Regions from separate parts of the Mesorhizobium sp. B2-4-18 genome, predicted to be linked through region 3. Evidence: predicted binding sites of a transcription regulator. Region 3 holds the regulator's gene; each other region holds the start of a gene.
The links. Region 3 encodes PhoB, which activates phosphate uptake and scavenging genes when phosphate is short. Its sites were predicted from a motif close to TGTCATNNANCTGTCAT; they were not measured.
Positions count from the first base shown of each region.

Region 1: the regulator PhoB is predicted to act here: its motif matches at 6,592-6,608, upstream of FJ527_RS29070 (RNA degradosome polyphosphate kinase).
Region 2: the regulator PhoB is predicted to act here: its motif matches at 2,085-2,101, upstream of FJ527_RS10420 (PhoX family phosphatase).

Region 1 covers NZ_VFUW01000020.1:12,148-22,559, forward strand. The annotation lists gene FJ527_RS29035 (amino acid ABC transporter substrate-binding protein) at 1-968, shown strand, start outside; gene FJ527_RS29040 (amino acid ABC transporter permease) at 1,031-2,218, shown strand; gene FJ527_RS29045 (amino acid ABC transporter permease) at 2,223-3,380, shown strand; gene FJ527_RS29050 (amino acid ABC transporter ATP-binding protein) at 3,405-4,208, shown strand; gene FJ527_RS29055 (TIGR02117 family protein) at 4,327-4,992, shown strand; gene FJ527_RS29060 (FAD-dependent monooxygenase) at 5,011-6,249, opposite strand; gene FJ527_RS29065 (zinc-finger domain-containing protein) at 6,260-6,505, opposite strand; gene FJ527_RS29070 (RNA degradosome polyphosphate kinase) at 6,673-8,865, shown strand; gene ppx (exopolyphosphatase) at 8,865-10,400, shown strand; gene FJ527_RS29080 (DoxX family protein) at 10,401-10,412, opposite strand, start outside.
Region 2 covers NZ_VFUW01000003.1:647,156-657,567, reverse strand. The annotation lists gene FJ527_RS10420 (PhoX family phosphatase) at 32-2,035, opposite strand; gene FJ527_RS29265 (hypothetical protein) at 2,299-2,799, shown strand; gene FJ527_RS10410 (response regulator transcription factor) at 2,932-3,594, opposite strand; gene FJ527_RS10405 (sensor histidine kinase) at 3,591-4,982, opposite strand; gene FJ527_RS10400 (hypothetical protein) at 5,151-5,492, shown strand; gene FJ527_RS10395 (phosphatase PAP2 family protein) at 5,501-6,205, shown strand; gene FJ527_RS10390 (helix-turn-helix transcriptional regulator) at 6,477-6,755, shown strand; gene FJ527_RS10385 (SulP family inorganic anion transporter) at 6,817-8,547, shown strand; gene FJ527_RS10380 (DNA-3-methyladenine glycosylase) at 8,537-9,142, opposite strand; gene FJ527_RS10375 (LysR family transcriptional regulator) at 9,149-10,045, opposite strand; gene FJ527_RS10370 (MFS transporter) at 10,177-10,412, shown strand, end outside.
Region 3 covers NZ_VFUW01000003.1:71,353-81,764, reverse strand. The annotation lists gene FJ527_RS07445 (PAS domain-containing protein) at 1-2,423, shown strand, start outside; gene pstS (phosphate ABC transporter substrate-binding protein PstS) at 2,956-4,011, shown strand; gene pstC (phosphate ABC transporter permease subunit PstC) at 4,078-5,061, shown strand; gene pstA (phosphate ABC transporter permease PstA) at 5,065-5,916, shown strand; gene pstB (phosphate ABC transporter ATP-binding protein PstB) at 5,913-6,716, shown strand; gene phoU (phosphate signaling complex protein PhoU) at 6,742-7,449, shown strand; gene phoB (phosphate regulon transcriptional regulator PhoB) at 7,469-8,158, shown strand; gene FJ527_RS07410 (ROK family protein) at 8,161-9,396, opposite strand; gene xylF (D-xylose ABC transporter substrate-binding protein) at 9,661-10,412, shown strand, end outside.

The DNA of each region.
Region 1 (10,412 bases), on a different contig from region 3:
CGTCGGCCGGCACGCTTGACACCGTCAAGGCGAAGGGCTTCATCCAGTGCGGCGTCTCGACCGGTCTGGCCGGCTTCTCCGCGCCGGACGACAAGGGCGACTGGCAAGGCATCGACGCCGATTTCTGTCGCGCGGTTGCCGCCGCCGTCTTCGGTGATGGCACCAAGGTCAAGTTCACGCCGCTCAGCGCCAAGGAACGGTTTACCGCGCTGCAGTCCGGCGAGGTCGACATCCTCTCGCGCAACACCACCTGGACGATCAACCGCGATACCGCGCTCGGCCTGAATTTCATCGGCACGACCTACTATGACGGCCAGGGCTTCATGATCAACGCCAAGAAGCTGCCGGGCGTCAATTCGGCGCTGCAGCTTTCGGGCGCCGCCGTCTGCGTGCAGAGCGGCACGACCACCGAGCTCAACCTCGCCGACTACTTCAAGGCGAACAAGATGGAGTACAATCCGGTCGTCTTCGAGAAGCTCGAAGAGGTCAATGCCGCTTATGATGCCGGCCGCTGCGACGTCTACACCACCGACCAGTCGGGCCTTTACGGCATTCGCTTGACGCTCGGCTCGCCGGCCGATCACGTCGTGCTGCCCGAGATCATCTCGAAAGAGCCGCTCGGACCCGCCGTTCGCCAGGGCGACGACCAGTGGTACCACATCGTCAAGTGGACCTATTTCGCTCTGCTCGACGCCGAGGAGCTCGGCATCACCAAGGCCAATGTCGACGAGATGAAAAACTCCGCCAGCCCGGAGATCAAGCGTGTGCTCGGCCAGGAAGCAGACACCAAGATCGGCACCGACCTCGGCGTCTCCAACGACTGGGTCGTCAACATCGTCAAGGCCACCGGCAACTACGGCGAAATGTTCGACCGCAATGTCGGCTCCGGCAGCCCGCTCAAGATTGCGCGTGGCATCAATGCGCTATGGACCAAGGGCGGCCTGCAATACGCGCCGCCGATCCGCTGATCGAAATGTGATCCGGAAGGCAGGCTCCTGCCTTCCGGTTTCTCTTTCACAGGGGACGTGACATGGCATCGCAGGAAATCCTACGCGAGGAGCCGAGCCGCGGCTCCTTCGTCAATGACCCGAGAATTCGCAGTCTCTTCTTTCAGACGCTGGTCGTCATCGTTCTGTTCGGGTCCGTCTGGTGGATCGTGCAGAACGTCATCGACAATCTGCAGCGCCTGCACATCGCCTCCGGCTTCGGCTTCCTCAAGGGGCGCGCCGGCTTCGATATCTCGGACACGCCGATCGCCTATACGTCGGACTCGACCTATGGCCGCGCCATCGTCGTCGGCCTGATCAACACCATCATCGTTGCCGTCGCCGGCATCATCACCGCCACCATCATCGGCTTCGTCATCGGCATCGGCCGCCTGTCGCAGAACTGGCTGATCCAGAAGATCTGCACGGTTTACGTCGAGATTTTCCGCAACATCCCGCCGCTGCTGGTCATCTTCTTCTGGTATTCGGGCGTGCTCGCCGTGCTGCCGGCGCCGCGCGATTCCTATCATCTGCCCTTCGGCTCCTTCCTCAACCAGCGCGGCTTCTATTTTCCGCGCCCGGTCTGGGGCGACGGCTCCTGGCTGATCCTGGTCGCCCTTGTCGTGGGCGTCGCAATGTCATGGTTCGTCGCCCGCAGGGCGCGTCAGCGGCAGATGGCGACGGGCCAGCAATTTCCGGTGTTCTGGACCTCCGCCGCGCTGATCGTCGGCCTGCCGCTGCTGGCTTACGTGCTGAGCGGCTTTCCGCTGAGCTTTGACTTGCCCAAACAATCGACCTTCAACCTGACCGGCGGCTTCCAGGTCAAACCGGAATTCCTTTCGCTCTATCTGGCGCTGTCCTGCTACACGGCGGCCTTCATCGCCGAAATCGTGCGCGCCGGCATCAGGGGCGTTAGCAAGGGCCAGACCGAGGCGGCGGCCGCGCTTGGCCTGCGATCCGGTTCGATCCTGCGGCTGGTCGTGGTGCCGCAGGCCATGCGCATCGTCATCCCGCCGCTGACCAGCCAGTATCTCAACCTGACCAAGAACTCCTCGCTGGCGATCGCCATTGGTTATCCCGACCTGACGGCAACGGCCGGCACGGTTCTGAACCAGACCGGACAAGCGGTCGAGGGCGTGCTGATCATGATGATCGCCTATCTCATACTCAGCCTGGTGACCTCGGCCGTCATGAACGTGGTCAACGCCAGGATGGCGCTGGTGGAGAGGTAGGACCATGCAGGAACACGATCTGTCCTGGGTGCGCACCGAAATGGCGCTGGCGCAGCCCGCGCCGGCGAGCGTCAGCGGCCCCGTCGCCTGGGTGCGCAAGAACCTGATCGGCTCGGTCGGCGACACCATCCTCACCATCCTCGGCATCGTCATCGTCGCCTGGGTTCTGCCGCAGGTCATCAACTGGGCGTTCATTAACGCACAGTGGACCGGACCGGACCGCACGGTCTGCGCGACCGTCGCGCAAGGCGGCATTCAGCCCGATGGCTGGAGCGGAGCCTGCTGGGCTTTCGTCAACGCCAAGTTCGGCCAGTTCATGTTCGGCACCTATCCGGTCGAGGAGCGCTGGCGGCCGATCCTGGTCGCCATCCTGTTCGTGGCGCTGCTGGTGCCGATGCTGATGCCGCGTGTGCCGCGCAAGGGGTTGAACGCGATCCTGCTTTTCCTGGTGCTGCCGATCGTTTCCTTCTTCCTGCTGGTCGGCGGCGTATTCGGCCTGCCGCATGTCGAAACCTCGCGCTGGGGCGGGCTGCTGATCACGCTGAGTCTGTCCTTCGTCGGCATCGCCGTATCGCTGCCGCTGGGCACCGTGCTGGCGCTCGGGCGGCGCTCGAAGATGCCGATCATCAAGATGCTGTGCATTATCTTCATCGAAGCCGTGCGCGGCATACCGCTGATCACCGTCCTGTTTTTCGTCAGCGTCATGCTGCCGCTGTTCCTGCCGGCCGGCGTCACTTTCGACAAGTATCTGAGGGCGCTGATCGGCGTGTCGCTGTTTGCGGCGGCTTATATGGCCGAAGTGGTGCGCGGCGGCCTGCAGGCGATCCCCAAGGGCCAGTATGAAGGCGCCGATTCGCTCGGCCTCGGCTACTGGCAGAAGATGAGCTTGATCGTGTTGCCGCAGGCGCTGAAGCTGGTCATACCCGGCATCGTCAACACCTTCATCGGCATGTTCAAGGACACCAGCCTGGTCCTCATCATTTCGATGTTCGACCTGCTCGGCATCGTCAAGCAGAACTTCTCCGACGCCAACTGGGCCACGGCGCAGACCGCGAAATCCGGTCTTGTGTTCGCCGCCTTCGTCTTCTGGCTGTTCTGCTTCGGCATGTCGCGCTATTCAATGTACACGGAACGCCGGCTCGACACCGGCTACAAACGCTAACAAAAGAACAAGGGGACCCCAGCCATGGCCACCGAAAATGCCGTCAGCGCGGAAGAGATCAAGGTCAACGCCGCCAAGATGCATATCTCGACCACCGATGTCGCCATCGACATCATCGCCATGCATAAATGGTACGGCGAGTTCCATGTGCTGAAGGACATCAACCTCAAGGTGATGCGCGGCGAGCGCATCGTCATTTGCGGACCGTCCGGGTCGGGCAAGTCGACCATGATTCGCTGCATCAACCGGCTGGAAGAGCACCAGAAGGGCAAGATCATCGTCGACGGCAAGGAACTCACCAACGATCTGAAAAAGATCGACGAGGTGCGCCGCGAGGTCGGCATGGTGTTCCAGCACTTCAACCTGTTCCCGCATCTGACCATCCTCGAGAATTGCACGCTGGCGCCGATCTGGGTGCGCAAGACGCCGAAGAAGCAGGCCGAGGAAATCGCCATGCATTTCCTCAAGCGCGTGAAGATCCCCGAGCAGGCCAACAAATATCCGGGCCAGCTTTCCGGCGGCCAGCAGCAGCGCGTGGCGATCGCCCGCTCGCTGTGCATGAACCCGCGCATCATGCTGTTCGACGAGCCGACCTCAGCGCTCGACCCCGAAATGATCAAGGAAGTGCTGGAAACCATGGTGGGGCTGGCCGAGGAAGGCATGACCATGCTGTGCGTCACCCACGAGATGGGCTTTGCACGGAAAGTCGCCAACCGGGTGATCTTCATGGATCAGGGCCAGATCGTCGAGCAGAACACGCCGGCCGAGTTCTTCGACCATCCCCGCCACGAACGCACGAAGCTGTTCCTGTCGCAGATCCTGCACTGAGCGGATTGACGCCAAGTCGAGAAAGCCCGGTCGCGCCACGGCCGGGCTTTTTAGTGTCTGGCCGATCCGATAAATGATCTTCTTCATTGAGCCGCGACGGAATCGCGAAGCCGCACCGATGAGAAAACTCCTGCGTTTCCTGGCCATTCTGGTTGCAGCACTGGTGCTCGCCGTGTCGCTCGGCACGCTGGTGCCGCGGCCGCTCTGGCCGGCAGCCGCAGCGGGCGAGGGCATCCGGCACATATTGGTGCTGAAAAATCCGATCCACACCGACATCGCCATTCCCGTGGACGACGAGGTGCGCCGGCGCTTTCGTTTCCTTGCCGATGTCGGCCTGCCATCGGACGCGCCCGAAGTGCGCTACCTCGTCTTCGGCTGGGGTGGGCGCGCCTTCTACCTGGAAACGCCGACATGGTCGCAATTGAAGGCGCTGCCCGCGTTCAAGGCTTTGACGCTCGATGCGTCGGTGATGCATGTCGCCGTCGCCGGCAATATTCCCGAGCCGCACCCCGATGTCGCCGGCTTCGACGTGGGCGAAGACCGTTTTGCCGCATTGCTTGATTTCATCGAAGCGAGCTTTCAAGAGGGGCCGAACGGTCCGATCGTCATCGACAATGCCGCCTACTCCAATTTCGATCGCTTTTATGAGGCCAATGGCCATTTCAACGCGCTGATCGGTTGCAACACCTGGACGGCGGCGGCACTGCGCGCTGCCGGCCTGCGCACCGGCTGGTGGAACCCGCTGCCGGTTTCGCTTGGGCTGTCGATGCGGCTGTATAATTAGCTTTGCCGCGGGCTCCTTTCAGCGACGGGTGATCCGCTGCTGCTCCCACCCGTAAAGCCAGTCCAGATCGGCTGCGAGCTTCTCTCCCGGTCGTGCCGCCAGAAACAGATTGCGGGCCAACGCCACCGGGCCTCGGGCATGCCAGGCAAGCCGGTTGAGCGCGCCGCGACGGATGACCTTGGCGATGCGCGACCGCCGCAGGTTCTCCCAGATGACGAGGCTTTGCGTCAGGTCGCCAGGGAAGTCGGCGATCAAATCGGCAAGCGTAGCCGCGTCCTCGATCGCCATGGCAGCACCTTGCGCCGCGAACGGCGTCATGGCATGCGCGGCGTCGCCGATTAGCGCGATGCCTTCGGGCATGGTCCAGCGTCGCTGTTCGACCGTGTGGATAGGAAAGGCGGTCCACGGGCCAGCGAGTTCCACCAAACGCGCCAGCGCCGGCGCGGAGCGGCGCATGGCGCCTGAAAGGATGGCGGGATCGGCGTGGCGTGACCACCCGTCGGCGATGCGCTCGCCCCGGGTGAAGGCGGCAAGGTTGAAGGCGCTACCCCTGCTCACGGGGTAGGCGACCAAATGAAAGCCGGGATGCAGGAAGGTGGTGACGCAGTCAGGGGAGCCGATCGCGGTGAAGGCTCGCCCCGCCTCGTTGTCTGCGCTCACCGTCGCCCGCCAAGCCAGTTCGCCGGAGAAATGGCTGTTCGCCAAGCCGGCTCCGCTGCCTGGACTGGCAAACCTCCGCACCGCTGACCAGACGCCATCGGCGCCGACCAGCAGAGATCCTTGGGTATCGATGACCTTGCGGCCGACCCCGTCTGTTGTGGTGATAACGAACGAACCGGAGGCCACGCTGCTGATCTGCGCGCCGGTGGTGAGATGGATGTCGGGCAGTTGCGCAACGCGCGCCATCAGGGCGTCTTGCAGATCCGCCCGGTGCGCCACGAGATAGGGCGCCCCCCAGCGTTCCTCGCCGGCTCCGCCAAGCGGCACACGTGCCAGTTGGCGCAGGCTCGCGGCGTCCTTCAGCACCACGGCTTCCGGCTGGACGGCATTGGCAAGAAGCGTGTCGAGCACGCCAAGCTGGCGAAGGATGCGGGTCGCGTTAGGAGAGAGCTGGATGCCGGCGCCCGCCGCTTCGAGACGCTGCGCCTGTTCGAACACCCTCACGGAATAGCCGCGTTCGGCAAAGGCAATCGCCGCTGTCAGCCCGGCGATGCCAGCCCCGGCGATCATGACCTGCCGGGACCGCGTCGAGCTCATGATCGGAAGGTCAGGCGGCCTGGTCGATGTAGAGGCAGCCCGCCGGCAGCGTTTCGGTCGCCTTCAGCTTCGGCGAATAGCGATAGAGGGTCGAGCAGTAGGGGCAGACTTTCTCATTGTCGTCGCCCATGTCGAGAAAAACATGCGGATGGTCGAAAGGCGGGTTGGCGCCCGTGCACATGAATTCCTTGACTCCGATGTCGATCGCCGGGTGGCCCGCATCGTTCTGGAAATGGGGAATGGAACCGCCTGCCATCGTCGTCTCCTTAACGCAGTCTCTCTGCATCTGGATCATATCAAGTCTGTTTGCAAGTTCGATGAAATCAAACTGTCGCAAAAGCCTGTCAGAGAACTGTCGCAAAAGCCTGCCACAGGATAAGTTAAGCCGGTTAACCGGCTGAGGCGCGCGGAAGAGCAGGAATCATGAACGAACTGAAGCCGGTACAGAGCGAATTCAACAATGTCTTGGCAGCGAGCCCGGAAGGCAATCCGGACCGCTTCGTCAACCGCGAATTCTCCTGGCTGCAGTTCAATCGCCGCGTTCTCGAGGAATCGCTGAACACCCATCACCCGCTGCTGGAGCGCGTCCGCTTCCTGTCGATCTCGGCCGCCAATCTCGACGAGTTCTTCATGGTGCGCGTCGCCGGCCTTGCCGGCCAGGTGCGCGAGGGCATCGTGCTGAAGAGCCCGGACGGACGCACTCCCGAACAGCAGCTCGAACAATTGCTGCGTGAGGTCGAGCGGCTGCAGGAGGACCAGCAGAAGAGCCTGTCGGCCCTCACGGTGCTGCTCAACAAGGAAGGCATCGAAAGCATCACCCGCGACGCGCTGACAAAGGACGAGAAGGTCTGGCTGGAAGACCATTTCCAGGAGCAGGTGTTTCCCGTGCTGACCCCGCTGTCGATCGACCCGGCGCATCCGTTCCCGTTCATTCCCAATCTCGGCTTCTCGATGGCGCTGCAACTTCGCCATCGCAAGAATGGCGAGGAGATGAGCGCGCTCTTGCGCCTGCCAGTGGCGCTGAAGCGCTTCATCCGCCTGCCGGACCGCAAGCACCATGTCCGCTTCATTCCGCTGGAGGAGGCGGTCGGCCTCTACATCGGCAAGCTCTTCCCCGGCTACGAGGTCAAGGGTTCCGGCACGTTCCGCATCATTCGTGACAGCGACATCGAGGTCGAAGAGGAATCGGAAGATCTCGTGCGCCTGTTCGAAACGGCGCTGAAGCGCCGCCGCCGCGGCTCCGTCATCCGCATCGAATTCGACAAGCTGATGCCTGGGGAATTGCGCGATTTTGTCGCCGGCGAGCTTGGCGTCTCGTCGAGCCGCATCAGCGTGCTCACCGGGCCGCTGGCGCTCAGCCAGATCTCCGAGATCGTCTCCGTTCCGCGCGACGACCTCAAATTCATCCCCTACAACCCACGTTTTCCCGAGCGCATCCGCGAGCATGGCGGCGACTGTTTCGCCGCCATTCGCGAGAAAGACATCGTCGTCCATCACCCCTATGAGTCGTTCGACGTGGTGGTGCAGTTCCTGCGCCAGGCGATGGCCGACCCCGAAGTGGTGGCGATCAAGCAGACGCTCTATCGCACCTCCAACGACAGCCCGATCGTGCGTGCTCTGGTCGACGCGGCCGAAGCCGGCAAGTCGGTAACGGCGCTGGTCGAGCTCAAGGCGCGTTTCGATGAGGAGGCCAACATTCGCTGGGCGCGCGATCTCGAACGCGCCGGCGTGCAGGTCGTGTTCGGGTTCCTGGAACTCAAGACCCACGCCAAGATGTCGCTGGTGGTGCGGCGCGAGGACGGCAAGCTGCGCAATTACGTCCATCTCGGCACCGGCAACTACCACCCGGTCACCGCGCGCATCTACACCGACCTGTCCTTCTTCACCACCGATCCGACGATCGCCCGCGACGTCGCCCAATTGTTCAATTTCATCACCGGCTATGCCGAGCCGACCGCCGAGATGCGGCTGGCGATCTCGCCGTTCACGCTGAGGAACCGCATCCTTCAGCACATTTCGGACGAGGTCACCCATGCGTTGGAGGGACGGCCGGCGCGTATCTGGATGAAGATGAACGCGCTCGTCGATCCCATCATCATCGACGCGCTCTACGATGCCAGCCGCGCCGGAGTGGAGATCGACCTCGTCGTGCGCGGCATCTGCTGCCTGCGGCCGCAGGTGCCGGGCCTGTCGGAGAACATCAGGGTCAAGTCGATCGTCGGCCGTTTCCTGGAGCACAGCCGCATCTATTGCTTCGGCAACGGTCATGGCCTTCCGTCGGACGAGGCGATCGTCTACATCTCCTCGGCCGACCTCATGCCGCGCAATCTCGACCGCCGCGTCGAGACCATGGTGCCGATCACCAATCCAACTGTGCATGAACAGATTCTGGGTCAGATCATGCTGGGCAACATCATGGACAATCAGCAAAGTTTCGACGTATTGGCTGATGGGACCTCCCGGCGCGTGGTGCTGGAGGAGGGCGAGGAACCGTTCAACGCGCAGGAATATTTCATGACCAATCCGAGCCTGTCGGGACGGGGTGACGCGCTGAAATCGCATGCGCCCAAGCGAATCGCCCAGTTCAAGCGCCGCAAGAAGAACGCTGCCACCTGATGCTGTCCAATTCCCAGGGCCGGCTGCAGGACCGCCGACCGCTGTCCATCATCGACATCGGCTCCAATTCGATCCGTCTTGTCGTCTATGAGGGGCTGGCGCGCTCGCCGACCATGCTGTTCAACGAAAAGATGCTGGCCGGCCTCGGCCGCGGCATCGTGTCGACGGGGAAGCTGGACCCCGAGGGGGTGGCGCGCTCGATGGAGGAGTTTCGCCGTTTCCGAGCGCTCTCCGACCAGGCAGGCGCCGAACACATGTACGTGCTGGCAACCGCCGCCGCCCGCGAGGCGATCAACGGTCCCGATTTCATCCATCGTGCCGAGGATGTGCTCAAGACCGAAATCCGTGTGCTCTCCGGCCGCCAGGAAGCGCATTATTCAGCGCTCGGCGTCATCTCCGGCTTCCACCCGGCCAACGGGATTGCCGGCGACCTTGGCGGCGGCAGCCTGGAGCTTATAGACATTGATGGCGAGGCGATCGGCGACGGCATCACGCTGCCGCTCGGCGGCCTGCGCCTGCAGGACATGGCGAAGAACTCGCTCGTCCAGGCGCAGAAGATCGCGCGCCAGGAACTGGCCCGGGCCAAGCTCTTGAAGGGCGGACAAGGCAGGACTTTCTACGCTGTTGGCGGCACCTGGCGAAACCTCGCCAGGCTGCATATGGAGATGAACAACTACCCGCTCGGCGTCATGCACCACTACGAAATATCGGCCGAAAGCGCTCAGAATTTCCTCAAGCAGGTGGCCAGGGGCGAAGTCGAAAAGGTGAGGGGTATCGAGGGCGTCTCCAAGAACCGCCGCTCGCTGCTGCCCTATGGCGCTCTCGTGCTGCAGGAGATCATGACGGCGATGCAGCCGTCCAGGATCGTCGTTTCGGCGCAAGGCGTGCGTGAGGGTTTCCTCTATTCGCTGCTCGACGCGGCCGAGCAGAAGGCCGATCCGCTGATCTCGGCCGCCGAGGAACTCGCGCTTTTGCGCTCGCGTTCGGTCCATCACGCGCATGACCTGGTCGAATGGACCGGCAAGGCCTTCAAGGCGTTCGGCATCGACGAGACGGAAGACGAAGCGCGCTATCGCCATGCCGCCTGCCTGCTCGCCGATATCGGCTGGCGCGCTCATCCGGAATATCGCGGCAAGCAGTCGCTCAACATCATTGCGCATGCATCGTTCATCGGTGTCGATCATCCCGGCCGCGCCTACCTGGCGCTGACCAACGCCTACCGTCACGATGGCGTCTTCAATGAATTGGTGGCGCCCGAAATCAGGGCGTTGGCGCCGCCGCGCCTGCTGGAGCGCGCCCGCGTACTGGCAGCGATGATGCGCGTGGTGTATCTGCTGACGGCCGCGATGCCCGGCATCATGCCGAGGCTGAAATGGGAAAGCCGCCCCAACGGCGCGCTGGCGCTGGTGCTGCCGGCCTCGCTCTCCGACCTATACGGCGAGCGCCCGGCCGGCCGGCTGGCGCAACTGGCGCGCATCACCAACCGTCGCCTGGTGCTGGCGGTCGAGGGCGGGCAGAGCGTGTCGGCGAAGTAGTCAAGTCGCGTC
Region 2 (10,412 bases), 580 kb from region 3:
GGAGCCCCTCTCATTTTTGTCTCGCCCGACCTCAGACGGCGATCTTGCCGCCACCCTGTTTGGTGATGGCGACCACCGCCGGCCGCACCGGCATGTCGGGCCTGAAATCGGGCCAGCGGGTCGACAGGTCCTCATAATAGGAGGGCCGGCCGAACGCTTCCCAATCCTCGCCGCCGTCACCCGGATGCTGGACGGCGACAAAGGCGGTCTGGTCGTCCGGCGCAAACAGCGGGCCGCACATTTCGGCGCCGATCGGCACGCGGAAGAACAGCTTCGAGGTCGCCCGCGCCGATCCTTCCGTGTCCACCGCCCACAGGCCGTCCGTGCGGCCGGTGGCCTTCGGGCCCTGGCCATCGGTGGCGACCCACAGGCGCCCGGCCGAATCGACCGCGCAATTGTCGGGCATGCCGAACCAGCCATGGGCCGTCGTCGCGGTGGAGAAGGTGGCGCCGACGGCGGCCACCGACGGGTCGCCGCATTTCAGCAGCACTTCCCACTTGCCTTTGGCGGCGGCGAAATCGCCCTCGTCCTCGACGATTTCGATGATGTGGCCGAAGGCGTTTTCGGCACGCGGGTTGGCGGCGTCGACCTGATCGGCCTTGCGCTTGGAATTGTTGGTCAGCATGACATAGACCTTGCCGTTGCTGGCATTGGGCTGGATGTCTTCGGGCCGGTCCATCTTGGTGGCGCCAAGCAGGTCGGCGGCGCGGCGTGTCTCGATCAGCACGTCGGCCTGGCCGGCAAAACCGTTTTCCGCCGTCAGCGGCCCCTGGCCGAACACGATCGGCATCCATTCGACCGAGCCGTCCTCCGCGAATTTGGCGACATGCAGCGTGCCGTCGTCGAGCAGATCCTTGTTGGCCGCGCGGTCGCCGGCGTTGAACATGCCCTTGGTGACGAACTTGTAGACATAGTCGAAGCGCTCGTCGTCGCCGAGATAGAAGACGACGCGGCCATCCTTGGCGACGATCGATTCGGCGCCCTCATGCTTGAAGCGGCCCATGGCGGTGCGCTTGCGCGGCACCGAGGCCGGGTCGTTGACATCGACCTCGACGATCCAGCCGAAGCGGTTGGGCTCGTTCGGCTCCTTGGCCAGGTTGAAGCGGTCATAGTGCGCGCCCCATTCATAGGCGCCTTCCGGAATGCCGAGGCGCTTGTAGTTGGCGGCCTCCTTGTGGCCCTCCGGCAGCTCGCCGGAGAAATAGCCATGGATGTTCTCCTCGGACATCACATACGTGCCCCAGGGCGTGACCCCGCCGGCGCAATTGTTGATGGTGCCGAACACCTTGACGCCGGACGGGTCGGCATTGGTCTTGACGCGGTCATGGCCGGCAACCGGGCCCGACAGCGCCATCTCGGTGTTTGCGGTGATGCGGCGGTTGAGCTTGCCGTCGCGAATCACCCGCCATTTGCCGCCATCCTTGCGGATCTCGACGATGGTGCCGCCATGGGCGGCCATCTCGACATCGACCTGCTCTTTCGAGAGCGGCGCCACCTCGGCCGACTTCTTGCCGTCCTTCTCGACAATCTTGACGATGCCTGGGAACATCAGATGCGGGTTGGTGTATTCGTGGTTGACCACCAGCAAGCCATGCTCGGCCGAGCCATCGAGCGGGATGTAACCGACATAGTCGTTGTTGTAGCCGAACTGCTTGGCCTGGGCTTGCGCCGACTGCTTCGTCGGGTCGAATTCCGGCGAATCGGCAAACAGCGGATCGCCCCAGCGCAGCAAAACGTCGGCGTCGTAGCCCGGCGCGACGTGGTGCTTATCGTCGATACCGGCCTCCAGCTCGTCGAATTTGAACGCTGAGCCTTCCGCGGCGCGGGCATCGTCGGCGGCGATCATGGCCAGCGGGCTGACGGTGGCGGCGATCGCCGAAACGGCAAGCGAACCCTTGAGGAAGCCACGGCGCGAGAACCGCGCAGCGATGATCTCGCCCATGGTGCGGTTCTCGCTGGGATTGTTGGCCGGGCCTTCGTTTTCCTCGAGCAGGCTGGTGCGGAATCGGGCGTCGGGGGAGCGATGTTCGGTCATGGGAACCTCTGGTGGGTTTTGCCTGGAGCTTCCGGCTTACAGTCGGCTGATCACATTTTCGTGACATGGTATCTCCGCTGCCGCTCGCTCACGAGACCGATTTTTCACGCCTCGCCTGGGACTTTGGTCCAAGCTTGCGCCTGCAAAGGTCCTGGGGGACAAACGCAACGGTCGGAGGTCGCTTCCGGTCACCACGTCTTTCGGCGATGTTGTTGCACTGCAACGTTGGGGTGGGCGCGCCGGCTCAATCGACGGAGATCAGTATGCGTGGATCGATCACGGCCCGTTGTTGCCGTCTGGCTCTCAGATCGGCGGCCGTCCTGGCGCTGACCATCGCTCCCTATGGAATCGTCTTCCATGGCTTCGTGCCTGGAATCGATGCCGCGACCGCACATGCCGACAAGGGTGGCAACGGCGGTGGCGGTGGGAACGGCGGTGGCGGTGGGAATGGCGGTGGCGGTAACAGCGGTGGCGGTGGCGGCAACAGCGGCAATGGAGGAAACAGCGGCAACGGCAATAGCGGTAACAGCGGCGGCGGGAATAGCGGAAAGGGTAAGGGCCAGGGCAACCAGAGCACAAGCCATGTCAACGCCACGACCGGCGACACGGTCGACGTGGACGGCAACAAGATTACAGTTCAGCACCCTGACGGCTTGACGGAAAAGATCGAGAACGGCCGCTTCAGCATGAAGGATAAGCTCGGCCGCACGATCATCGATCGCCGTGCCACACCGGCCGACGCCAGCCGTCTCAAGGCGCTATGAATTTCGACCCTTTGAATTTCGGCCCTATGAATTTCGCCTTGTGAAGCTGGTCAACAGGCAACGACCAGTTTCACACGTCACCTCCGCCGCCCCCCGGCGGAGGTGACCTCGTTTCGCGGCGTTCCGCGACGGCTACGAACGGTCCCTGTCGCGGTCGCGAAACTCGCGCATGATGAGGGCCGCTTCAGTACGATTTCGCACGTTGAGTTTCGACAGCACCCCCGTCATGTGATGCTTGACGGTCTTCTCCTGCAGCTCCAGGCGTAAGGCGACTTCCTTGTTGCTCAGTCCCTCCGCCACCAGCCGCAGGATTTCGGTCTGCCGGCCGGTGAGTTGCCGCAGCCGGTCCGCCACGCCGTTGGCGGGCTGCAAGGACTGCACGTCGGAAAGCAGCCGGGCCGACAGCATCGGCGAAAGATAGCTTTCGCCGGCCGCCACGTTGCGCAGGATATCGGCAAGCGCACGCGATCCGACGCCTTTGAGGACATAGCCGAGCACCCCGGCGTTCAAGGCCTTGGTCACATCGGCATTCGCCTCTGAAACGGTCAGCATGACGATCTTCTGGGCGGGATGGTCGGCAAGGATGCTGGCAACCGCGGCCAGGCCGCCGCCCGGCATTGAAATGTCGATGAGCAATATGTCGGGCTGCATGGTCGAGGCGATGCGCTCCGCGTCCTGCGCGGTCGCACCTTCGCCGACCATCTCGAAGCCGCCGATCTCCGACAGGCTGCGCGTCACGCCTTCGCGGAACAGCGGATGATCGTCGACAATGGCAATGCGGATGGTGCCGATCATGCTTGCTCCTCGACCGAAAGACGGATCACCAGCTTCGTGCCTTTCGGCCCTGTGAGTGTTTCGAATTGGCCGCCAATGCTTTCAACCCGCTCCCTGAGGCCGGCAAGGCCCAACCCCTCGGCCCGCGCCGGATCGAAGCCCGGTCCGCCGTCCGATACTTCAACGAAAAGCCTACCATTTTTCATGCCTGCACGCACCGCCTGATCCTTGCCCCGTCCGTGGCGGTAGGCATTGTTCAGCCCCTCCTGCACGAAACGATAGATGCTGATCTTCTCAGAAGCGCCGGGCTCCGGCAAATGTCTCGGCATCGTAAGCGTCACCGATGTGCCCGTCCGGCGCTCATGCTCCTCGACGGCCAGCCGCAGCACGTCCGCCGCCGCCGCCGTTTCTATCTGCGGCAGGACCAGGCCGGTGCAGATGCCGCGTATCTCGCGCATCGCATCCTCCAGCGTCTTGCGGATCATGGCGATTTCGGTCGAGCGGCCTTCGCTGCCATGCCCGTCGCCGGTAAACACCGGACTGTCCATGCGCAGCGCGGCCAGCGCCACGAGCTGGGCAGGGCCGTCATGCAGGTCGGCGCCGATCCGGCGCAGATATCTTTCGTTGAGCGCGGTGGCGCGGCGGGACGCCCGCTGCACACGATGCCGCAAGGCGCTGTTCTGTGTCACCAGGCCCTGCAGCTCCGACACCTGGCGGCGCAGCGCCCCGCGCTGGTCGTCGATAATGCGGCTGCCGCGCAGGACGATGCCCGACAGAAGCAGGAATGCCGTCAAGGTGGTGCCGGCCACGACCAGCCAGCTCGACAGCAGGGCGGAAGCCAGGGTAGCCTTGAAATCGCTGGCGACCTCGTAGAATTCGGTGACGGCGACCACTTCGCCGGACCAGGGCTCGCGCACTGGATTGTAGATCTCGAGCAACGGCACACCCGCGGCCCGCTCCTTGTCTTCGTTCTCGTCGAACGTATCGAACTGGGCAACGACGCTGCCCTGGAAGGCAGAACGCAGATTGTCGTTCAGGTCGAAGCGGCGACCCGTCAAAGCCGAGTCCTTCGCATAGAGGATCGTGCCGTCGCGGCGCCAGAGCCTGAAGGATGCCAGGCGTTTGCCGAGCGCGCCCTGGCCGAGCGTCTCGTCGAGCGCCTGCTTGACGGATGCGCTGAGCTCCTCGCTCTTGCGCAGGTCGGGCAGCAGCGGCGCAATCACGCTGTCGACATAGAGCGCCGTCGTGGCGGCCGAATTGCGAGTGACGCCGTCCCGGATCTGCGTCGTCACCCAGGTCCCGACGATCACCATGACGACCAGCAGCCCAAAACCGCCGGCAACGACGAATTGCAGGGCAAGGGAAAGCTCGCTCCAGCGCCGCGCCAAGTTCTGAAAAATACGAATCATGAACCCCTGACCGCCCCTCTATCGACAGGCTGGGCGATTCCGGCACATTGAGCTTCAGTCTCGTCGTTGCCAAGACCCTCGTTTGAACGACGTCGCTTGACGTTCCGGCACGCTTCGGAAACAAGGTCGGCGATATCAGGCAAAGGGCGCTTCGAGGGGGACGGGACGTTGAGTTTTTCGGGACTTCTGCAGCTCGGCTTTTCGACGGTGATCTTCCTCCTGGCGGCGACCGCCGCCAAGCAATGGGGGCTGGCGCCCAGCCTCGGCAAGATCCTGCTGACGCTGGCGCTCTATTCGCTGGGCAATCTGATCATGCTGCGGTTGATCCGCGAGTTCGGCATGTCGGTATCGTTCAGCCTCTCGGCGGTGATCCAGCTGGTTTCGGTCAATGTCGTTGCGCTGGTGTTCTTCGGCGAGCGCGTCAACGCGTTGCAGGCGGCCGGCATCGCGCTGGCAATCGCGGCCGTGGCGCTGATCACGTTGGGGCCCTATCTGCAAGGGCGGATGTAACGGTGCCGATGAAGAACGCCGCGAAAGCTCTGCTCAACCGGGTCGAATTCCCGGTGCTGCTGGCCGGCCTGGTCATCGCCGGGGGGCTGTGGGCGTTCGAGGAATTGATGGAGGTGGCACGGGCCACCACGCCGCACGCCTTCGATACCGAAATCCTGCTTGCATTCCGCCAGACCGGTCAACCGGCGATCCCGATCGGTCCGCCATGGCTGGAAGGCGCGATGCGCGACATCACCAGCCTCGGCAGCTCCAGCGTTCTGGTGCTGATCACGGCGGCGACGATCATCTATCTGCTATTGATCCGCCGCCCGGCGACGGCGCTTCTCATGTTCGTTGCCGTGGCGGGCGGCCAGGTGCTGTCGAGCCTGCTGAAAGTCGGCGTCGACCGGCCGCGCCCGGAACTGGTTTCGCATCTCGTCAACGAGACGTCGCTTTCCTTCCCGAGCGGCCATGCCATGCTGTCGGCGGTGACCTACCTCACGCTCGGTTCGCTGGCCGCGCGCTTCCTGCCGGGCCGGACGACCAAGGTCTACGTGTTGTTCCTGGCGGTGCTGACGACAGTGCTGGTCGGCGTCAGCCGCATCTATCTCGGCGTCCACTGGCCCTCGGATGTGCTGGCGGGCTGGTGTGCCGGCTTCGCCTGGGCGATGCTATGCTGGTTGGTGGCGAGGCTTCTGCAACGGCGCAAGGCGGTGAGCGAGGAGCCTGACTGAGTCAGATCAACCTGTTGATGAGGTGCCCTCCGCAGCCCGTCAGTATCAGAACCGTCGACAGCAAGCCTGCCGATATTGCCATGGTCTTGAAAACGTTCACCCGCGTACCCCCTGCGTCTGATGCATGCCACCCTACCTGAAATCCCTGGCAGGTATCGAAGAAAATGGGCATCAGGTGTGGTTACGTCTAAAACCGATATGATGATGCTTGAAACATGATAATGACGGTATTATACGTTACGCTAGCAGGCTCAGACGGGGATTCCGGCCGATGATCACTGCCGCGCAGATGCGCGCCGCAAGGGCGCTGGCCGGCATCGACCAGAGGACGCTCGCCGAGCGCGCCGGCGTCTCGCTTCCCACCATCCAGCGCATGGAGGCGAGCGGCGGCGTGGTCAGGGGCGTGGTCGATACGCTGATGAAGGTCATCCAGGCTCTCGACGAAGCCGGGGTGGAACTGATCGGCGAGAACCAGGCCAGCGAGCGCGGCGGCAGGGGCGTGCGCCTCAAGGCCGCCATGCCGCCGGAACCCAAGGCCGGGCCGGAATAAGTCGCGACGGCGACCGCCGACAGTCCTGCCGACGATCCCGCCGCTTTTGCAGGGGCAGTCCATGGATCAATCGCGTCAGGCAGTGCATCAGGCGGTGAAGCCGACATTCTCCGAGCTGTTCACGCCGAAGCTGGTGACGGTCTGGCGGGAGGGCTACCGGCTGCCGCATTTCAAGGCGGATGTCATCGCCGGGCTGACTGTCGCCATCGTCGCGCTGCCGCTGTCGATGGCGATCGCGATCGCTTCGGGCGTGACGCCGGAGCGTGGCCTCTACACTTCCATCGTCGGCGGCTTCATCATCTCGGCCTTGGGCGGCAGCCGCTTCCAGATCGGCGGCCCGGCCGGCGCCTTCATCGTGCTGGTGGCGGCGACGGTGGCGCGCGTCGGCCTCGACGGCCTGCTGCTGGCAACGATGATGGCCGGTGTGTTCCTCATTGCCATCGGCTATCTCCGGCTCGGCACCTACATCAAGTTCATTCCCTATCCGGTCACCGTCGGCTTCACCGCCGGCATTGCCGTCATCATCTTCTCCGGCCAGATCGTCGAACTGTTCGGGCTGACCTTGCCGGGCCGGGAGCCCGGACCGTTCGTGCCCAAGCTGATCGCGCTTGGTGAAGCAGCCGGCACGATCAACCTCGCGGCGACCGGCGTGGCGGCGCTGACCATCGCGACCATCGTCTTGCTGAAGCGCTGGCGGCCGAAATGGCCGGCCATGTTGATCGCCATCGGGCTCGCCTCGCTGGTCGTGGCGCTGTTGGCGTTGCCGGCCGAGACGATCGGCACGCGCTATGGCGGCATTCCGCGCAGCCTGCAATGGCCTGGCATGCCACCCGTCAGCTTCGGCAGGATGCTCGACGTCTTGCCGGACGCCATCGCCTTCGCGCTGCTCGGCGCCATCGAATCGCTGCTGTCGGCCGTCGTCGCCGACGGCATGACGGGCCGGCGGCACCGCTCGAATTGCGAGTTGGTGGCGCAGGGCTTCGCCAATGTCGCGTCCGCTTTGTTCGGCGGCATCTGCGCCACCGGCACCATCGCCCGCACCGCCACCAATGTGCGGGCCGGCGCGCACGGCCCGGTTTCGGGCATGGTCCATTCGGGAATCCTGCTGGTGCTGATGCTGGTGGCGGCGCCGCTTGCCAGCTACATCCCGCTCGCGGCCCTTGCCGGCGTCCTGGCGGTGGTCTGCTGGAACATGGTCGAGAAACAAGCCTTCGCCACGCTGCTCAAGGCATCGCGCGGCGATGCGCTGGTGCTGATGGCGACCTTCCTCATCGTCGTCTTCCGCGACCTCACCGAGGGCATCATCGTCGGCTTCGCGCTCGGCTCGATCCTGTTCATCGACCGCATGGCCAAGTCCGTCGCGGTCGAGGCGGACCTTGCGCAGGACGATGTCGCCGACAGCGTCGGCGGCGCCCGCGCCTATGATTCCGCGGAGGCAAGCGACGCCGACACCGTCGTCTACCGCATCTCGGGCGCCTTCTTCTTCGGTGCCGCGTCCACTGTCGGCAGCGTGCTCGACCGCATCGCCGACCAGCGCCGCAACTTCGTGCTCGACTGTTCGGCCGTGCCGCTTTTCGATTCGACGGCGGCCAATGTCATCGAAAGCGCGGCCCACAAGGCGGGGCGCGCCGGCGTGCGCTTCATCATTTCGGGCGCCTCGCCGCAGATCCGGCGTATGCTGATCAATCACGGCGTCAAGCCGCCGCTGGTGACCTATGCCGCGTCGATCCGCGACGCGCGGGACCAATTGGCGGGGAGACAAGAGGCGAAGCAGCCGTCTCTCAACGATTGAGCGATGCCGGGCCGCTGACGAACGGACTTTCCCTGACGTAGAACCGCAGCAGGCGGTCGGCGTCCTTCGAAATGCCGATCCTGATCCCCTGTCCGATCGCGCCGGGCTCACATTCATCGTGGGCGAGCCACAGCGGGCCTTCCCGGCACAGGTCGATCCCGTCGAGCGAACGATCGATCCGCAACGCCGCGGCCAGCCTCCCGGGCCCGCGCGCCAGGTCGCGCAGGCGCTCGACGCCTCGGTTCAGCCGCATGATCGCGACGCCTTCCAGCGGTTCCAGCGCCCGGATCAGCACGCCGGTTCCGACCCCTTTCGTCTCGCTCGAGACATTCAGCATGAAGGAGGTGCCATAGGCGAGGTAGACATAGGCGTGCCCGGCTTCGAGAAACAGCGACCGGTTGCGCTGCGTCATCCCTCGAAAGCCGTGCCCGGCCGCATCACCGACGACATAGGCTTCCGTCTCGACGATGCGGCCGCTGACCCTGCCTTCGGGCAAGTCGCGCACCACCAGCTTGCCTAGGAGAAACCGGGCGAGCGCGGCCGTATCGTCCGGCAGTTCCTCTCGCGCGAGCGGACGGGGAGCGATCATGGTCATGTCTGTCTAGGCGTCCGTGTGGCGCAACGCATTGGCGATCACCGCGAAGGCAGGCGAGTTCTGCCGCCGGGTCGGATAATAGAGATAATAGCCGGGGAATAGCGGGCACCATTCATCGAGCATCAGCACCAGCCGGCCCGACCGGATGTCGTCGGCCACCAAATTCTCCGGCACGTAGCCGATTCCAAATCCGCTCAACGTCGCGTCGATCATCGCGACCGACGAATTGAAGGTCAGCTGTCCGTCGACGCGCACTCTCAGCTCTCGCCCGTCCCTGGCGAATTCCCATGCGTAAAGGCCGCCCGACCGCGACTGGCGGTGGTTGATGCAATCATGCTGGACGAGGTCCTGAGGCGTACCGGGCGCCGGATGCCGAGCGAGGTAGTCGGGGGATGCGACGACGACCAGCCGCCAGTCGGGGCTGATGCGAATGGCGATCATGTCCTTGTCGACACTTTCCCCAAGCCGCACGCCGGCATCGAACCGCTCCTCGACGATGTTGCGGAAGCCGTTGTCGATATTCAGTTCGACATGGATGTCGCGGTAATGCCGCAGCACCGGTTTCAGCTTCGGCCAGACCATCCAGTCCAGCGCATGGTCGGAAAGCGTGATCCGCACCGTGCCCGAAGGCTTGTCGCGAAACGCCATCAGCGCGTCGATGTCGCTCTCCATGTCCTGGATGCGCGGCGCCAATGCCCGCAGCAGCCTCTCTCCGACTTCGGTCGGCGACACATGGCGGGTGGTCCGCGTCAAAAGCCGCAGGCCGAGCCGCGCCTCGAGCTGTTTGATGGTTTGGCTGAGCGTCGGCTGCGACGTTCCAAGTCTGGCCGCCGCCTTGGTGAAACTGCGCTCTTCGGCCACCGCCAGGAACCAGAGCATGTCGTTCAGATCGTCGCGGTTCATGACCTCAAATCCGCCTATTCATATCCAAGATGGATAAGTCCATGCGAATTGCAACGACTAATCGAGGCAGTCGCGGCTGTTTATATACGCGCCAACGAAATCGTCGGAGGGCCCTCGGCGGGCCAAAGCGCATGGAAGCCACCTACGACAGCCAACTGGTCGAGACACCAAGCGCCTGGGGCGCGGTGATCTGTCTTTCCCTGCTCACCTTCGTTCTGGTGGTCTCGGAGTTTATGCCCGTCAGCCTGCTCACGCCCCTCGCCAGGGACCTGGCCATCACCGAGGGCCAGGCCGGTCAGGCGATCTCCGTGTCTGGATTCTTCGCCGTCGTCACCAGCCTGTTCGGCAACGCCTTGCTCTCGAAGCT
Region 3 (10,412 bases):
TCATGGACGAGTTGCCGGTAGCCGCCTTCATCAAGGCGCAGGACCTGAGCATCGAATTCGTCAACAAGGCCTGGTGCGCGCTGACCGGTCTCGCCAAGGACGACGTCATCGGCCGGACCGACCGTCAGCTGTTCAACGGCGAGGAAGCGGAGGGCTTCAGCCAGGACGACACCGATGTCGTGACGAACGGCAATGTGCGCGAGGTCGAGGAGCCCGTCACTCATCGTGACGGAACGGTGCGGCAGTTGATGACGCGCAAGAGCCGCCTGGTGGCCACGGACGGATCGGTGCATCTGGTCGGATCCAGCACCGACATCACCGATGTCAAGGCGCGCGAGCAAGCTCTGGAAGAGAGCATGCGCGAGAACGAGGTGTTCCGCAGCCTGATCGACAACGTGCCGGTGTCGATCTACGCCAAGCGCTCCGATCTCAGGCAATTCTATGTCAACAAGGGCTGGTGCGATCTCACCGGCTTCAGCAAGCAGGAGGCGACCGGCAAGACCGACGTCGAGATCTTCGGGCCGGATGGCGAGGCCTTCGTGGCCAGCGATCTCGCCGTGCTGCGTACCGGCGAGACCCAGGAGATCGAGGAGACGGTGCGCCTTCCAGACGGCAGCGTCAGGCATCAGTTCGCCCGCAAGGGCGCAATGATCGCCTCCGACGGTTCGCTCTACCTGATCGGTTCGACCACCGATATCACGGAACTCAAGCAGCGCGAGGCGGAGCTCAGCGAGGCGCGCCGGCGCGCCGTGCTCGCCGACCGCGCCAAGTCGGAGTTCCTCGCCAATATGAGCCACGAGATCCGCACGCCGATGAACGGCGTACTGGGCATGGCTGAACTCCTGGCCAAATCCAATCTCGATCCCAAGCAGAAGACATTCACCGACATCATCGTCAAATCGGGCAACGCGCTCTTGACCATCATCAACGACATCCTGGATTTCTCCAAGATCGATGCCGGCCAGCTGGTGCTCGACCCGGCGCCCTTCAATCTCGCCGAGGCGATCGAGGACGTGGCGACGCTGGTATCGACACGGGCCAAGGAAAAGGATCTCGAGCTCATCGTGCGCATCGAGCCGCGGCTCGAAAGCCTGTTCATCGGCGATGTCGGCCGCATCCGGCAAATCGTCACCAACCTGCTCGGCAATGCGGTGAAGTTCACCGATGAAGGCCACGTGCTGGTCGACGTGACCGGCGAACGGGTTCCAACGGGAACCAGGCTGACGATCTCGGTCACCGATACCGGCATAGGCATCCCCGAGGAAAAACTGAAACTGGTGTTCGAGAAATTCAGCCAGGTCGATACGTCCTCGACAAGGCGCCACGAGGGCACCGGGCTTGGCCTTGCCATCACCTCGCGGCTGGTCGATCTGATGGGCGGCGACATTGGCGTCGAGAGCGCCGAAGGCAAGGGGTCGACCTTCTGGTTCACCGTAACGTTGCCAGGGGCCGGGCAGCAGAGCGGGCAGCGCATCACGCCGGTGGACGTGACGGGCGCACGCGTGCTGATCGTCGACGACAACGCCGTCAACCGCGCCATCCTGACCGAGCAGATGACCTCGTGGACGTTCGATTCCTGCGCGGCCGAAAGCGGCGCCGAAGGTCTCAAGGTGCTGATCGCCGCGGCAGCTTATGGCGTGGCGGTCGACTGCGTCGTGCTCGACTACCAGATGCCTGAAATGAGCGGCGCCGAAATGGCGCGTATCGTGCGCAACACCGAGGGCCTCGCGGACACGCCGATCATCATGCTGACATCGGTCGACCAGTCGCTTGCCAACACCAGCTACCGCGATCTTGGCATCGACGCCCAGCTGATCAAGCCGGCGCGCTCCTCGGTGCTCCTGGAAACACTGGTCGCGACCATCCAGCGCCATCGCCACGCCACCAGCGGCCACGCCGTTCAACCGCTCGCGGGCGAGGCGTCCGAGACTTCCCGGCCGCCGCCCCTGGCGCCATCCGAGCAGCGCGCGCAATTGCAGCTGCCACAGGTTCGCCCCAGGTTGCCTGCGACGGCCGGCGGGCACAGGCTGGATATACTGGTGGCCGAGGACAATGAGGTGAACCAGATGGTGTTCACGCAAATCCTCGGCGAGACCGGCTATGGTTTCGAGATCGTCGGCAATGGCCGCAAGGCGCTCGACGCCTTCGGCACGCTGAATCCGTGCATGATCCTGATGGATGTCTCGATGCCGGAGATGAGCGGTCTCGAAGCGACGGCCGCGATCCGCCTGCTGGAGCAGGAGACCGGCACGCATGTGCCGATCGTCGGCGTCACCGCGCATGCGCTCAAGGGCGACCGCGAGCGCTGCCTGGAGGCGGGCATGGACGACTATCTGCCCAAGCCGATCAGCCCCAGGGCCCTGCTCGAGAAGGTCGAGCGCTGGGTCGGCGCCGGCCGTCAGGTCCACCGCAACGCGGGATAGAGCCCGCGTCGCCTGAATTGCGGGATCCGGCGAGGCAATCAGGGAATCAGCGGGAGATTCGCTGCTACCGCTGCGTGCAATGACTATGGTGCGATCGCGCCATATCAAAGGCGGCGTCCAGCCGGAACAATAGCGAAATCGAATTCCGCTCTTCTCAGTTACGGGCGGGAGCAGCGACCGCCTGCAAGAAACAGTGTCACTCTACCCCAACGGACCTGTTTTTGGCGATGGCCCGGCCATGACACGCTCTGGCTGCGAGCAACGCGCTCCCGTCCGGATTTTCTTCATTTGGGAAAAGCCTGGTCGAGTCCGGGGTGATTCCAGCCGTCGAACGGCTCAAGCCCCTGATTCCGGCGGTAAACTCGGACCGCGCCGCGAGCGCCCGAGATCAGCGTCTTTCGCGTTGCCGGCAACGCGTTACCGGGCTGACATGAAACTGTCATGCGACTGTTATAATCGAAGGCTATTGGCCTCAGCGGGCGCCGGCAAGAAGTGGCGCCGAGAGACCATCTTCCGAACAGGAGCAGGCCACATGAGACATTTCATCCGCTCGGCGGCCGTTGCGATTGCAATGGCTGCGGCGTCCACCCTCACTCTTTCCGCAGCAATGGCAGCTGACCTTTCCGGCGCCGGCTCGACCTTCATCTATCCGGTGTTCGCCAAATGGGCCGACACCTACAAGAAGGACACCGGCATCGGCCTCAACTATCAGTCGATCGGCTCGGGCGGCGGCATCAAGCAGGTCATCGCCAAGACCGTGACCTTCGGCGCCACCGACAAGCCGATGTCCGACGCCGATCTGGAAAAGAACGGCCTCGTGCAGTTCCCGATGGTGATGGGCGGCATCGTGCCGATCGTCAACCTCACGGGCATCAAGCCGGGCGAACTCGTCCTCGACGGCAAGACGCTGGCCCAGATCTATCTCGGCGCGATCACCACCTGGGACGATGCCGCGATCAAGGCCCTGAACCCGGACCTTAAGCTGCCGTCGACCGCTATCGCCGTCGTTCATCGTTCGGACGGCTCGGGCACGACCTTCAACTTCACCGACTACCTCGTGAAGCTCTCGCCCGACTGGAAGGACAAGGTCGGCTCGGATACGGCCGTCGAATGGCCGACCGGCGTCGGCGCCAAGGGCAGCGAAGGCGTTGCCAACACCGTCAAGCAGACCGACGGCGGCATCGGCTATGTCGAATATGCCTATGCCAAGCAGAACAATCTCTCCTACTCCAAGATGCTGAACGCCGCCGGCAAGGTCGTCGAGCCGTCGCTCGAATCCTTCGGCGCGGCTGCTTCGAACGCCGACTTCAAGGGCGCCAAGAACTTCAACGTCATCATCACCAACGAGCCGGGCGACGCCACCTGGCCGATCGCTGCCTCGACCTGGGTGCTGATCCACAAGACCCCGGACGATGCCGCAGCCACCGGCGAAGCGCTCAAGTTCTTTGCCTGGGCCTACAAGGACGGCAAGGAAACCGCCAAGGCGCTCGACTATGTGTCGATCCCCGATAGCGTCGTCGACCTGATCAAGGCTTCGTGGAAGGCCGACATCAAGGCCGACGGCAAGCCCGTCTACGCCGGCGAGTAATATCTTTCTGGAGGAGCGCCGCCCCGCGGCGCTCCTTTTCAATCAACACAAAGAGCCGAGCTTGACATGAGCGCTGCCCACGAAGCCTTGCCAGCCATTCGAGGTTCACGCGACGCCACCGTCAGACGGTTCGCGTTGACCGATTCGATCTTCCATGGGCTGACCCGCGCCGCCGCCATTCTCGTGCTGGTGCTGCTCGGGGGCGTCGCCATCTCGCTGTTCGCCGGTTCCTGGCAGGCACTGTCGACCTTCGGCTTCTCCTTTCTGACCACCGAGAGCTGGAATCCCGTCACCGAGAAATTCGGCGCCCTGGCGCCGATCTATGGCACCATCATCACTTCGGCCATCGCCATCCTGATCGCTGTGCCGCTCGGCATCGGCATCGCCATTTTTCTTACCGAGCTTTGCCCGCGTCCGCTTCGGCGCCCGATCGGCATGGCGGTGGAACTGCTGGCCGGCATTCCTTCGATCATCTACGGCATCTGGGGCCTGTTCGTGCTGGCACCGTTCCTGCAGACGACAGTGCAACCTTTCATCATCAACGTGTTCCACGGCATTCCCGGCCTTAACAGCCTGTTTGCCGGGCCTCCTTATGGCATCGGCCTGCTGACCTCGGCGATGATCCTGGCCATCATGATCCTGCCTTTCATCACCTCGATCACCAAGGATGTGTTCGATACGGTGCCGCCGGTGCTGAAGGAGTCCGCCTACGGCATTGGCTGCACGACCTGGGAGGTAACACGCCGGGTCGTCGTCCCCTACACCCGCATCGGCATCATGGGCGGCGTCATGCTTGCGCTCGGCCGTGCACTCGGTGAAACCATGGCGGTCACCTTCGTCATCGGCAACGCCCACCGGATCAGCGCCTCGCTGTTCGCGCCGGCAACGACGATCTCGGCAACCATCGCCAACGAATTCACTGAAGCCGTCGGCGATCTCTACACCTCCTCGTTGGTGGCGCTCGGTCTGATCCTGTTCGTCATCACCTTCCTCATCCTTGCCATCGCCCGCTACATGCTGATGCGCATCGATGCCCGTACCGGAGTCTGACCGATGTCGACAGCCGCATCGCTTCACCAGAGCCGCAAGCGCAAGAACGGCGTGATGATGACGCTCTGCGTCATCGCCGCCGGCATCGGCCTTGCCTGGCTGGCGCTGATCCTCGGCGCGCTGCTCTATAAGGGCCTGTCGGGCGTTTCGCTCTCAGTGTTCACGGAAATGACCCCGCCGCCCGGTGATGCCGGTGGCCTGCTCAACGCCATCTACGGCAGCATCGTGATGACCATTATCGGCATCGTCGTCGGCACGCCGATCGGCGTGCTGGCCGGCACCTACATGGCCGAATATGGCCGCTTTTCGAAGCTCACCACCGTGGTGCGCTTTATCAACGACATCCTGCTGTCGGCGCCCTCAATCATCATCGGCCTGTTCGTCTACGAATTGATGGTACGGCCGATGGGGCATTTCTCGGCCATCGCCGGTGCCGTGGCACTGGCCATCCTGGTCATTCCCGTCGTGGTGCGTACCACCGAGGACATGCTCAACCTTGTGCCGAACGCTTTGCGCGAGGCCGGCACGGCGATTGGCGCGCCGCGCTGGGTGGTGATCCGTTCGGTGGCCTACCGCGCGGCGATGTCCGGCATCGTCACCGGCATATTGTTGGCCATTGCCCGCATTTCCGGCGAGACGGCGCCGCTACTCTTCACAGCGCTCAACAACCAGTTCTGGTCGAGCAATCTCAATGCGCCGATGGCCAGCCTGCCGGTGACCATCTTCCAGTTCGCTCTCAGCCCTTACGAGGAGTGGCAGCAACTGGCGTGGACCGGCGCACTCATAATCACATTGACGGTTCTCGCGCTCAGCATCTTTGCGCGCAGCCTGACCGGACGCAGAGAGGACAAATGAGCCAGATGTTGTCTCCAGACATGACGATTGCGACAGAGGCAGCCGCCAAGGCGAAGATCGAGGTCAAGAACCTCAATTTCTACTACGGCCAGTCGAAGGCGCTGAAGGACATCACCTTGTCGCTGCCCGAGCGCAGCGTGACGGCCTTCATCGGACCGTCGGGTTGCGGAAAGTCGACGCTGCTGCGCGTCTTCAACCGCATCTACGAGCTCTACCCCAAGCAGACCGCCGAGGGTCAGGTGCTGCTCGACGGCCAGAACGTTCTCGACCGCTCGCAGGACCTCAACCTGTTGCGCACCAAGATCGGCATGGTGTTCCAGAAGCCGACGCCGTTCCCGATGTCGATCTATGAGAATATCGCCTTCGGCGTCAGGCTCTATGAGAAGATCGGCAAGGCCGAGATGGACGGCCGTGTCGAGCAGGCGTTGAAACGCGCCGCGCTGTGGAACGAGGTCAAGGACAAGCTCAATGCCAGCGGCCTCAGCCTGTCGGGCGGCCAGCAGCAGCGGCTTTGCATCGCCCGCACCGTGGCGGTCAAGCCGGAGGTCATCCTGCTCGACGAACCGGCCTCGGCGCTCGACCCATTGTCGACCGCCAAGATCGAGGAATTGATCGACGAGTTGCAGGCCGACTACACGATCGTCATCGTCACCCACAACATGCAGCAGGCCGCGCGCGTCTCGAAGCAGACGGCTTTCATGTATCTGGGCGAGCTGGTCGAATTCGACAAGACCGAGAAGATCTTCACGTCGCCTCGCGAGAAGCGCACGCAGGACTACATCACCGGCCGCTTCGGCTGATCTCACGCATACGAGGACCAGGATCATGGCCGAACACACAGTCGCAGCCTTCGACGAGGATCTCGGACAGATCAGCAAGCTGATCAGCGACATGGGCGATCTCGCCGGCACGATGGTCGGCGGCGCCACCAAGGCGCTGCTGAATTCCGACAACGCGCTGGCACAGCGCGTCGTCTCCGACGACGCCATCATGGACGCGCGCCAGCGCGAACTCGATGATCGCGCCATCACCCTGATCGCCAAGCGCCAGCCGATGGCCGACGATCTGCGTCATGTCGTCGGCTCGATCCGCATGGCGGGCGATCTCGAACGCATCGGCGACCTTGCCAAGAACATCGCCAAGCGCGTCGGCTCGGTCGGCCTCACCGCCACGCCGCGCGACTTGTCGCATTCCATCGACTCCATGGCGCAGCTGGTGCTGATCCAGGTGCAGGGCGTCGTCGAGGAATATGCGGCCGGCGATGCCGCCGCCCTCGCCAAGCTCAGGAATGACGACGAACGCATCGACGTCAAATACACTTCGGTCTTCCGCGAACTCCTGACTTACATGATGGAGGATCCCCGCAACATCACGGCTTGCACGCATCTTTTGTTCTGCGCCAAGAATCTCGAACGCATCGGCGACCATGTGACCAACATCGCCGAGAATGCGTATTATGTGCTGACCGGCACGCAACTGCCCGCCAACCGTCCGAAGCAGGACGAGACGGCGATGTCGGTGCCGGCGGCTTGACGGCAGGGATGATCGATCGATGATCGCGCCACGCATCATGGTGGTGGAGGACGAGGAGCCGCTGGGCGTGCTCCTCCGCTACAACCTGGAGTCCGAGGGTTACCAGGTCGAGGTGGTGACACGCGGCGACGAAGCCGAGATACGCCTCCAGGAAAACGTGCCCGACCTGCTGGTGCTCGACTGGATGGTGCCGGCGGTTTCCGGCATCGAACTCTGTCGGCGCCTGCGCATGCGGCCCGAGACGGAGCGATTGCCGATCATCATGCTGACGGCGCGCGGCGAGGAGAGCGATCGCGTGCGCGGCCTCTCGACCGGCGCCGACGACTATCTGGTCAAGCCGTTCTCGACGCCGGAATTCATGGCCCGGGTCAAGGCGCTGCTGCGCCGCGCCAAACCGGAAGTGCTGTCCAGCGTGCTCAAGGTCGGCGACATCGTGCTCGACCGCGAATCGCACCGGGTCTATCGCAAGAAGAGCGAGATCCGGCTCGGACCGACCGAGTTCCGGCTACTCGAATTCATGATGCGCCATCCTGGCCGCGTGTTCTCGCGCAGCCAGTTGCTCGATAATGTCTGGGGCGAGACGATCTACATCGACGAGCGCACCGTGGATGTGCATGTCGGCCGCCTGCGCAAGGCGGTCAACAATGGCCGCATGCCCGATGTGATACGCACCATCCGTGGCGCAGGCTACGCAATTCGCGAGGATTGAGATCAGGCCACGTTCTTGCCGGATCTCACCTGCACGCCCGGCGCGAAAATCTCCTGGTCGACGAAGGTGAGCGCGCGCATGGCGCAGCCCTCGCGGATCAGCGGCAATTCGTTCGGCTCTGTATCGAAGGAAATCGACGTCGAATGCTGGCCGCCGGCGGTCTGGGCGATGGCCTCGCGCAAGGCCGGCTCGATCAGATCGAAGGCGGCGGCGCTGACGCCGACCATCGCAACCGGCGCCGGATCGATCAGCGCGAACAGGCTGCCAAGGCCATAGCCCAGCGCCTCGCCGGCCTTGCGATAGGCCTCGCGCTCCGGTCCGTCTCTTTCGCGCGCCGTAGCCGCCAATGCGCGCATGTCGGCGTCGCTGACGTCGACCGGTTTGGCGTCCTCACCCATCTTTCCTGCATTACGCCAGATGGCATAGTTGCCGGCATAGGCCTCGACGCAGCCGCGCCGCCCGCAGCGGCAGAGCGCGCCGCCCGGGCGATGGATCATGTGGCCGAACTCGCCGCCGGAGGAATGGGTGCCGGTGAACAGCTCGCCCTTCAGCACCAGGCCCATGCCGATGCCGTGCGAGAGCAGGATGGCGATGAAGTCGTCGCGGTAGCGCTCGGGGTCGCGCCAGCGCAGCGCCACAGCCATCATGTTGCAGTCGTTCTCCATGGTGGCGGGGATGCCGAATTCGGCTTCGAGTATGTCGGCGAAGGCAATGTCCGTCTGTGGCGTGATCGGCGACCACAGCATGGCGCGCGCCTCGGTGTCGGTGATGCCCTGGATCGCCAGCGCGATGCGGGCGATGCTGGCGACGTCAAGGTCGGGATCCTCGAGGCAGCGCCGGACGATGGCCACGCATTCGCCGATCAGCGCCTCGCGCGACATGGTCAGCGTGTCCAGCCGGCGCTGCTCCTCCGATATCACCTGGCCGGCGTAGTCGATGACGGCGACGGAGAGGAAATTCAGCGACAGCACCACGGTCATGACCGCCGCGGCCTCGGGGTTGAGACAAAGGCCCACCTGCGGCCGGCCGCGTTTCAGTGAGCCGGCCTCGTTCGGCTTGCCTTCGCTCAGGATACCTTCGCCGATCAGGTCGGCTGATATCGCCGATATGGTCGAGTGGCTCAGGGCGGTGGTGGCGGCGATCTCAGTGCGCGAGGGCTGGCCACCCCGGCGCACGGCTCCAATCACCATTGCGCGGTTGCGCCGGCGCAGATCGTCGTGGCGGATTCCGACCGACATGATTTCCTCCCCGTCGCCGCGGTTCTTGACGCCCCCTCGAACACCTCCGGCAACGGGTCGAATACTGGCAGAAGCGGCTAGGGCTGTCATTTATTTATTGCGGGGCTCGAAAAAAGGCTTCCGGCACCTCAAAATCCGTCAGAATCGATGTTGACAGTGTTCCGGCGATGGACGAGTGTTTTTTCGAGGCTCGAAAAAATAGGGCCTTTGTGCCGGCCTTAGGGCCAGTTTGGTCGCGCCACACGCGGGCGCAGGGAGGATATAATGAAGAGATTCACAGTCGCCATTCTGGCGGGTGTCGCCATGTCGCTGACGCTGGCGTCGGTCGCGCAGGCGAAGGGCAAGGTCATCGGCGTGTCGTGGTCCAACTTCCAGGAGGAGCGCTGGAAGACCGACGAGGCGGCCATGAAGAAGGCGATCGAGGCCGCGGGCGACAAGTACATTTCCGCCGATGCGCAGTCCAACCCCGGCAAGCAACTGACCGATGTCGAGAGCCTGATTTCGCAGGGTGCCAATTCGCTGATCATCCTGGCGCAGGACGCGTCGGCCATCGGCCCGGCGGTACAGAAGGCGCTCGACGAGGGCATCCCGGTCGTCGGCTATGACCGCCTGGTCGAGAACAAGGACGTCTTCTACCTGACCTTCGACAACAAGGAAGTCGGCCGCATGCAGGCCCGCGAAGTGTTCAAGGTGAAGCCTGAGGGCAATTACGTCTTCATCAAGGGCTCGGGCGCCGATCCGAATGCCGACTTCCTGTTCTCGGGCTCGATGGAAGTGCTGAAAGCGGCCATAGACAGCGGCAAGATCAAGAATGTCGGCGAAGCCTATACGGACGGCTGGCTGCCCGCCAACGCCCAGAAGAACATGGAACAGTTCCTCACCGCCAACGACAACAAGGTCGACGCCGTGGTCGCCGCCAATGACGGCACCGCCGGCGGCGTCGTCGCGGCGCTGACGGCGCAGGGGCTCGCCGGCACCGTGCCGGTCTCCGGCCAGGACGGCGACCACGCCGCGCT